2 regions of the Mucilaginibacter sp. RCC_168 genome follow, and region 1 is predicted to be linked to the other one. Evidence: riboswitches for the same ligand, from Rfam matches in the RefSeq annotation. Region 1 holds a riboswitch; the other holds the start of a gene.
The links. A riboswitch is a leader RNA that binds a small molecule or an ion and turns the genes downstream of it on or off. The one in region 1 is predicted to bind cobalamin.

Region 1 (4,924 bases):
AGCTTACTGGTTTTGGCATTTACAATATCAACTACGTTAGAATAGTTAACAACGATGTACATTTTTGAACCGTATATTTCTATATCGTTACCCGTATCGCCTAATGGGCTTCCATTAACACTGCTGTAAATATCCGGCACCAATTGCTTTGTGGTGTAATCATAATAAGTTAAAGTACTGTTGTTTGCCTGAAAGATCCCCTGGTTTAAGACATATAAGCCGGCCCTGCTTGCGGTTGGCGTATCAGATTTTGGATTGATCTTATCTTTATGACATGCCGATAGGAATACAGCAAGTGCAATGGTCATTAAAAAGGGACTGAGTTTAATTTGTTTCATAATGATGAATTAAATAGTTATTTGAAGGGAAAATCGGAATGAGCGCCCCGGCATGGGGTAGCTTTGTACAACAAAATAGTTTTTATTAAAAAGATTGTTAGCCTCGAAAGAGCTTACCAGTGGCTTACCTTTTATTAAAAAACGATAAACAACAGAGGCATCACTGGTAGAGTAGCCTGGGATATAATCAGACGGAAGATTATCATTGGTATAATATCTTGATGCAGAAATTATCTGGTTATAATATACTCCAAAATGATTGTGATCGATCCCGGCATTGAGCGAAACCGTATTTTTAGGTGTATATGGTAACTGGTTAAGATATATTGATGATGTTGGATCTGTAACATTTAAAGCCTGCTGATAAGAGTAATTAACACTTAATGAACCCTTCCATTCTTTTGCGAGTTTAGCCTGTGTTTTTAAACCAACGTCAAGACCTTTTATATCAACCGTGCCCAAATTTTGTATAGAGCCATTATAAGCGTCCTTAGGTATAAACACGATCTTATTGGTTACATGATTGTAATAGGCATCTGCGGTAAGGGTTATATAGCTTAAAAAGCCATTCAAAGCTTTACCGTACGTTGCACCCGCATCAAACTGTTTGGTAAATTCAGGTTTTAAATTGGGATTCCCGACCCCACCATAGTACAGGTCATTAAAGGTTGGGTTACGAAATATAGATTTATAATAAGCCCGCAATTGAAAATTAGGGCTCTGAAAAGGTCGCAAAGTAGCCATTAGCGTAGGCGAATAAATATTTCGTTTAGGTGCCGGGCGACCGTTTTTCACTGTTTCGGAGATATTACTATTCAACAAACTTCCCTGTAAACTCAATTTTCCTAAGGTAATGTTAGAGGCTAATACATTCAGGAAAGTAAGTCTTGTAGGGTACGAAAAACCTGGAAGATCGGCATTGATATTATTAACCGCGAAATCCAAAGCATAAGAAATCTCCCAGTTAGATGTAAGATGATAAGCCAGCGCAGCAGATTGGTAAAACTCCCGTTGTCTGAAGTGCTGATCCAATTTTCCTGCTTCATTTAAAAAATCAGGATCAAGATAGTGGAGCTGGCCTTGAGATACTTTAGTATTTAACAATAAATGAAAGCCATCGCTCCAAATATGCTCATAACCAGCCTGTGTAAAAAAATCACGGTTCCAGAGCCGGCTTCTTGAAATTGATGCATTATAGAGGATCACCGCACCTGGAAGTCCGCGGTCGGAATTATAATAATTAATATGCAAATTGAATTTATTACTATCGCTTTTGGCCCAATACAAAGCTCCGTCTACTTGCTGAGCGCTAATATCTCCATTGTTACGTGTACGCACGGAATCGCCGCCGCCCCCCCCGGCATTATATTTATAACGTCCGTTAGCATTTTCAAGATAACCGTTCATAATAAACGACCAACGCTCACTGATCCGCTGCTGCCATTGTAAATACGGGTTTACCAAGCCGAAAGAACCTGTTTTTATACCAGCAGTAAACTGATACGTTTTATTTGCACTTAAAGAAGGTTGTACTGTTTTTACCGCAAGGATACTTGCGGAGGCAAATGAACGCGCCGGCATACAAATAATAGTTGGCTGACCATTGTATAATATAATTTGCTGCACATTGTTCAGGTTTAACTTACTCAGGTCAATCTGGCCATTTTCAGCATCGTTGATCTGGATCCCATCATATAAAACTGCTGTATGATTGGCGCTCAACCCTCGTACAGAAACTGTTTTTAAACCGCCGATGCCACCATAATCTTTCAAAATAACACCACTAAAGTTCCGGATGGCATCGGCGATATTAAATGCACTGTAACGCACAAAATCATTTGATGATATCTGCTGAGATGGTGTAATGGTTTGTATTTGAGGTATGATAAAACTGTTTACATTCACCTCTTTCAGTTTTTTGGAAGTATCAGCCTGGGCTAATACCCTATTAGGTAAAGCCAATAAAAAACCAGACAGTACAACTAATAAAAGTTGAAAGCTAATTTTCAAATCACATGTATTTCTTGGCATTTTTCCTTCGCAACAACTTTGCAATAGGGCGACATAAAGTTTGAACAGAAACCACGACAAAGGGATTTCACATTCAAGCTTCAATCCCCGAAAGCTATGAATAATATAAGTGCCTGGGCAGGTATTCTGACTTACTCCCCAAGTTGCCCTGCCTTCCCGTCCTTTTCATTTAAAGGACAGTGACAATAAGAATGGGCAATGGTTAAAGAGCTTACAGCTGCGGGACAGTTACGGATTCATCACCGTATTCCCTTTTAATTCTTTTATTAAGAAACCTAAAGCGCAACAAAAGTAGGATAAGTATTAACAACTACAAAGTAACAATCTGTATATTTATAATAATGAAATTGTACGCTACGCTTCTGTTATTCATAATCACTGTTACACCTTGCCTTGCCCAGCAACCTGATACCATTTTTTTAAAAGGGCTTTTACAGGGTCACCCGGAGCTATTTAGTGGAATACTGAACCATCCTACCCAAAATGAGGTGCAAATATTGTATACACAGATCGATCGGGACAAAAACAACATACCCCATTTTAAATCATATAGTTACCGCCTGAATGACAAACATTATTTTTATCCTGCAAGCACAGTTAAACTGCCAACGGCCATTTTCGCGCTCGAAAAACTGCATGAATTGCACATTAAAGGTTTAACCCTGAGATCAGTCATGATCACCGACAGCGCCTTTACCAAACAAACCAGGGTAAAAATCGATACTTCATCAGCAAATGGATTGCCCAGCATAGAGAATTATATCAAAAAAATATTACTGGTGAGTGATAATGACGCTTTCAATCGCCTATATGAATTTGTTGGCCGCGAAGAGATCAATCGTAAATTAAAAAAATACCAATTGTATCATACCCGTATTGTAGGCCGCCTTTCTGTAGGCGATGCAGGCGAAACTACCCGGCACACTAACCCTATCACTTTTTACAACGGTAACAAAGTAGTTTATCATAAAAATGCGCTATATGATAGCTTGAATTACCCTATGCACCTGGATAATATGATTATGGGTAAGGCCTATCTCGACAGTAGTGACCGCCTGGTTAATAAGCCTTTTAATTTGAGTGAAAAGAATATATACTCCATTGCCGACCAGCAACAGGTTTTAAAAAGATTGCTTTTCCCATTGACATTTCCAGCAGATCAGCGGTACAACCTTACTCCTGCCGATTATGCTTTTATATATCGTTACATGAGTACATTCCCTACCGAAAATACAAAACCAACCTACAATCGGCCAGAATATTTCCCGGCATACTGCAAGTTTTTATATTATGGTGGCGACAGTACCGCTGTAATTGAGCCTAACATCAGGATATTTAATAAGGTAGGTGATAGCTATGGGTATGATATTGATAACGCCTACATTGTTGATTTTAAAAATAATATAGAGTTTTTACTCACCGCGGTGGTACAATCAAATGAGGATGGGGTTTACAACGATAATAAATATGAATACACTACGGTTTGCCTGCCATTTTTAAAAAACCTGGGTCGTGTTATATATCAGTATGAATTGAAAAGGCCCAAAAAGTATCAACCTGATTTAACTCAATTTAAATTTAATTACGCTCCGGTAAAATAACTTCATTTAAAAAAAACTTAGCTTGGGGTATACTGTTTAAATTCTACAATCATTTAAACAATACTATGGCAACTACAATTGTAAAATATACCGATAATTTCCCTGTGCTTTATGGAGATGACCGTGTAAACCTGAAATGGCCTGAAAGATACACATCTATCATCGGCGGTGTAAAATTGGGTTTATCTGGCTTTAAAAATCTATTCTCCAGTCCGTTAAGCAGTATTGTTAAATTGGGAGCTGGTGGTTATTTGCTAAGTCGTGGCATTACCGGTCATTGCGAATTGTATAAACGCATAGGCAAGCTTTCAACCAACCCGGTTAATATTAATATCAGGTCGTCATTTACAGTTGATAAACCCAGGCACAAGGTATACGACTTTTGGCGTAAGCTGGACAACTTACCCCTGTTCATGAAACACCTGGAAAGTGTAGAAACAATAGACTCCACCTACTCCTATTGGGTTTTAAAACTCCCAGCCGGTGTGGCAACGGTAAGCTGGCATGCCGAAATTGTAAAGGATGAACCCAATGAGATGATCGGCTGGAGCTCTCTGCCTGATTCGATGATCAATAACGCGGGCAAAGTACGTTTTCAGGATACGCCGGATGGTACTGGTACTATTGTCGACATCGTGATCAGCTACCAGCCTCCTGCCGGGGGTTTGGGTACAGGTGTGGCTAAGTTACTAAATTCGGTATTTAAAAAGATGGTTGATAAAGATGTACAAAACTTTAAACAGTATATGGATATTGACAACGACAGTGAAGAGTTTACACCAACGGTGATCATTCTTTAATTGCCAGCAAAACAAAAGAGGCCGCGATTTGCGGCCTCTTTTGTTTTGTAAAATTCTAATAATCAGTATCTTATATTATTTTACTGCATCAATTACGGCTTTGAAAGCATCAGGATGATTCATCGCTAAATCAGCTAATACTTTACGGTTTAAA
Region 2 (4,924 bases), on a different contig from region 1:
CACATTACAGCCGGCGGCGGATCGCTTATACTGGGCTTTCTGCAGTTCTGGCCCAACTTGCGCACATATAGCTGGCAATTGCACCGGATAATTGGCACATTATATTTATTGGCGGTTTTGGTAAGCAGCATTTGTGCGGTGATTTTGGCTTTTACTACGGCGTATCAAATAAACTGGGCCTATGCTTTTTCTTTACAAGTATGGGTAAGCGTGTGGATCAGCGCAACCACGATCGCTTATTATGCCGCGATCATCAAGAAATTTAAGCTCCATCAAGAGTGGATGGTCAGAAGCTATATTGTAACCCTGGCCTTTGTTATCTCAGGTCTTACATTGAAACTACCCATGATCAAACAATTGGGCAGTTTTGAAGAAATTTCTCCTTCCCTGTTTTGGATGGGATGGGCCGTGCCGTTATATCTATACGAAATCATCAAAAGTTTTAAGCGGACGGCGTAAGAGTTATCCCGATGAGACACGAAGAAAGAAAGGCAGGCCAGGATGGCTTGCTTTTTTGTTTTCTTATACTCAGGACGACAAACTTCTTTATAGCTTAGATAAATTCTTTAAAACACACCTGCTATGGTAACAAGCGCGTTGGCCAGTTCATCATTAACGCTGACGGCGCAGGCCAATACGTTTTTAACGCCCTGATGATAGCCGTTGCTGATCTGTACCAGGCAGGTGCCACAGCTCCCCATGCCACAGCACAAACCAAAACCAGGGATGGCCAGCTGGTCAGAGATCAGCGTCATCAAGCTATAGTACTGGTTAGGGTAGGTCTGTACCTCGGTAATGTGACCCTGGTAGGCTACTTTGAATTGGATAGTGTTTTCGTTTGATGATGGCATTGTACAGATAAAGATCAGTCAATATAAAAAGTATTTTAACTATTTTAGTAGGTAATTGTCACGATAGATGAAACCTGAAAAATCAGCAAGCAAACGAATATCAATAGTAACTATTGTTTTTTTATTGGTGGCTTTGCTTGGTGCTGATCAGGTTATAGGCCAGCCTTATACCAACACCGTCTCTGTACGGCCTGTGGTGATGAAAATAGTTAATGACATCTCGAAAGTTGGAAGGTTTGAGGATAAGCTTATCGGCTATGCCGGTGAAAAATCAAAACAATGGAGCCGCTTTGAAAAATTAAACCAAATTGCTGAGAGTGTCGAACTCAGGGCGCTCACCCAGTATAATAATGTGGTGGTCAGATGTTACGCATTTCATGGTTTAGCATTAAGAAAAGATACAGCTGTTTTCCCGATCCTATTATCGCATTTACGGGATACCGCTCTGGTAGAAGGTATATCATTTGATTTGGGTTGGGCAGAAAAAGCGGGAGATTATTTTATTGATGTGGTCACTACTACAGAGGTCGACCTAAAAACGTATAAGTTGAATACGCTTCAAAAAGAAAAGTTAGATAGTATTTTACTGTATGATAAACAGGTGGTTTTACAAGCAAAGAACGAGTTGCTGGCTAATCTAAAACCTAAGGCAAAAAACTATGATCGTGTCGGGGAGATTGCTGTTACCGAGAATAATTCAATTGCCGTAGTGGCGTTAGCCAGGTATAAAAACCCGAATGATTTAAATATCATTAACGATTATTTAGAGAAAAAAGAAACGCAGCACGATGCGGTATATGCTGTACGGGAATTTCCAGACGCTAAATTTTATCCCCGGTTGGTTCAAATATTTGAACGGGAATGGGCGTTGAAAGCATATGATTATCCACTTTGGCGCATACTATATCAGGCACTGGCTAAATATCCAACACCTCAAACTTTAGCCTTATTTGAAAGAACAGCGCGAACTGATGATAAATTCAGGTATCAGACTTTGGGCGAATATTTAATTATTGCACTTACAAGATATCCAAACCCCATGTTTGACAAGGTGAAAAATAAGATCAAACTGGATAACTTTCGTCTGGAGGAAGTAAGTCAGGAGATGAATAGCGAAAAGTAGGTTTCCTTTGTCCGTACGATCTTATCCTATGGCAATTTCCTGTGCACTTTTACTATCATGTTGCATTAAAAACTATATTTGTTGTAATAAAGTTCTTTACTTTTTTTCAGCAGTGTGGTTTCCTGCCTTTACCGGGCAGGGATTAATAAGGAACCGTGTGCAAATCACGGGCTGTCGCGCAACTGTAAGTAACCATAAAAAATTGATGCCCTTTATCAGGTCCATTGACCGCCAGCCGGCGGTTGAGAAGGATGGCAGCAATGTTACAAGCCAGGATACTTGCCCCACTGTATAAAAGACAATGCTTTCGCGTTTTGAAGCAGTAGTCAAAGAAAAAGAATAGCACTGTGGGCAATCATCGCCTGTAGGCTGTGCTTTTGCCTTTTATTACCATTTCCCGAAAGCATACCGAAAACCGTAAGGAGCATTAATTCCATTTAATGTTTAACCAAAAAAGTTTTATGCGTATGCTCAAAAACAATCTCGGGTATCCTCGTGTAGGTGCCCTCCGTGAACTCAAAAAGGCCAGTGAAGTATACTGGGCCGGTCAATCCACCCGTGATGAGCTGTTTGCCGTTGCCCGTAAACTACGTATCAGTCATTGGCAAACCCAGGTTGATGCCGGTATCGACCTTATTCCCTGTAACGATTTTAGCTTTTATGACCAGGTATTGGATACTTCGCTCATGCTGGGTATTATCCCAGAGCGTTATACCCCGGTTTTAACCCAGAACAAGGCCAATACCGAGATCGACCTGTATTTTGCCATGGCCCGCGGTTATCAAAAAGATGGCCTGGATGTAACCGCCATGGAAATGACCAAATGGTTTGATACCAACTATCACTACATTGTACCCGAGTTTGTACAAAATCAACAGTTCAGGCTGTTTTCTGAAAAGGTATTTGATGAATTTACGCTTGCCAAACAACATACTGGCAGCACACCCAAGCCGGTGCTGATAGGTCCGGTAAGTTACCTGTTATTGGGTAAAGAGAAACAGGCGGGTTTTAACAAGATCGACCTGATCAAAAAACTGGTACCAGTTTATATCGAAGTATTGAAACGCCTGAAAGAATACGGCGCGGTTTGGGTACAGCTGGATGAGCCTTTCCTTGCCCTTGATTTGACTCAGCAGGAAAAAGAAGCTTTTGCGTATGCCTATGCCGAGATCAGCAAAAATACTCCCGGTATCAAAATATTGCTTACCACTTATTTTGAAAGCCTGAAGGATAATACTCAGCTGGCGGTAAACCTGCCGGTAAGTGCGTTGCACATCGACCTGGTGCGTGCGCCGCAGCAGCTGGACGAGGTACTTACCCTGCTTCCCGAAAAACTGAGCCTGTCATTAGGTGTGATTGATGGCCGCAATATCTGGAAAAACGATTACATCAAATCCATATCGCACATCAAAAAAGCCATTGCGGTATTGGGTAAGGACAGGGTGATGGTAGCGCCAAGCTGCTCCCTGCTGCATACCCCGTTTGACCTCGACCTGGAAACCACTATCAACACCGAGATCAAAAATTGGATGGCCTTTGCCAAACAGAAGCTGAACGAGGTGAACGAGTTGGCTCAGATCATCGAAGGTAATAACGATTTGCTGCAGGCCAATATTCAGGCTATCAGCAGTCGTAACCTGTCAAAACTGATCCATAAGCAGGAGGTTAAACAACGTACAGCCGCTATCACTGATGCCGACGCGCGCCGGGACAGTGAGTTCAGTGTTCGCCAAAAAATACAACAGCAGCGTTTTAAACTACCCCTGTACCCTACAACTACCATAGGCTCGTTTCCGCAAACTAACGATATCCGCACGCTGCGTGCACGCCTCAAAAAAGGCGAGCTAACCGAAGCCGAGTACGACGAGCAAATAGAAAAGGCCACCATAGAAGCCATTCGCTGGCAGGAAGAGATTGACCTTGATGTATTGGTTCACGGTGAATTTGAACGTAACGACATGGTAGAATACTTTGGCGAGCGTTTAGAGGGGTTCCTGTTCACCAAAAACGGCTGGGTACAAAGCTATGGAAGCCGCTGTGTTAAGCCGCCGGTTATTTATGGCGATGTTAGTCGCCCGGCAGATATGACGGTGCGTTGGAGCAGCTTTGCACAGGCCAATACCGAAAGGCTGATGAAGGGTATGCTTACCGGTCCGGTTACGATACTGCAATGGTCGTTTGTGCGTGATGATCAACCCCGTTCCGAAACCACTTACCAGATAGCCCTGGCTATCCGCGATGAAGTGGTAGCCCTGGAGCAAGCCGGCATTAAGGTGATCCAGATAGATGAGCCCGCCATACGCGAAGGTTTGCCGCTGCGCAAAAAAGATTGGGAAAACTACCTGAACTGGGCGGTACGGGCATTCCGTATATCGGCCAGCGGCGTAAGGGACGAAACACAGATCCATACCCACATGTGTTATAGCGAGTTTAATGACATTATTGGAAACATCGCCGATATGGACGCCGATGTGATCACTATAGAGACTTCACGCTCGCAAATGGAACTGCTTAACGCCTTTGCCGATTTTAAATATCCCAATGAAATTGGTCCCGGTGTTTATGATATTCATTCACCACGCGTACCCACGGTTGATGAGATGGCTGCGCTGCTCGAAAAAGCCTCGGCATTGTTACCAGCGGGCAATTTATGGGTTAACCCCGATTGTGGTTTAAAGACCCGTAAATGGCCCGAAACACAAACCGCGCTGGTGAATATGGTACAGGCTGCAAAACAACTTCGTCAGTTAGTTGTAGAAACAACAGTTTCCTGACGTCAAAAACAGGCAATTTCCGTATAATTGCCTGTTTTTTGAAGAATTTTAGTATTTATGAAGTTAAAGAGCAGCGCAGTTATAACGGGTATTGGTGGTTATGTTCCAGATAGTATCCTGAGTAATAGCGATTTAGAAAAAATGGTTGATACTAACAGCGAATGGATAGTATCAAG

Region 2: linked by a shared signal. The riboswitch ahead of metE (5-methyltetrahydropteroyltriglutamate--homocysteine S-methyltransferase) and the one ahead of AB6735_RS14385 (TonB-dependent receptor plug domain-containing protein) in region 1 are both predicted to bind cobalamin.

Annotation. Positions count from the first base shown of each region.
Region 1 covers NZ_JBFUPN010000013.1:190,923-195,846, forward strand. The annotation lists gene AB6735_RS14380 (DUF5074 domain-containing protein) at 1-338, opposite strand, end outside; gene AB6735_RS14385 (TonB-dependent receptor plug domain-containing protein) at 348-2,348, opposite strand; cobalamin riboswitch at 2,468-2,663, opposite strand; gene AB6735_RS14390 (serine hydrolase) at 2,711-3,970, shown strand; gene AB6735_RS14395 (SRPBCC family protein) at 4,036-4,770, shown strand; gene rplT (50S ribosomal protein L20) at 4,846-4,924, opposite strand, start outside.
Region 2 covers NZ_JBFUPN010000004.1:29,699-34,622, reverse strand. The annotation lists gene AB6735_RS04310 (DUF2306 domain-containing protein) at 1-459, shown strand, start outside; gene AB6735_RS04305 (2Fe-2S iron-sulfur cluster-binding protein) at 567-851, opposite strand; gene AB6735_RS04300 (hypothetical protein) at 919-1,974, shown strand; cobalamin riboswitch at 2,073-2,276, shown strand; gene metE (5-methyltetrahydropteroyltriglutamate--homocysteine S-methyltransferase) at 2,442-4,748, shown strand; gene AB6735_RS04290 (beta-ketoacyl-ACP synthase III) at 4,806-4,924, shown strand, end outside.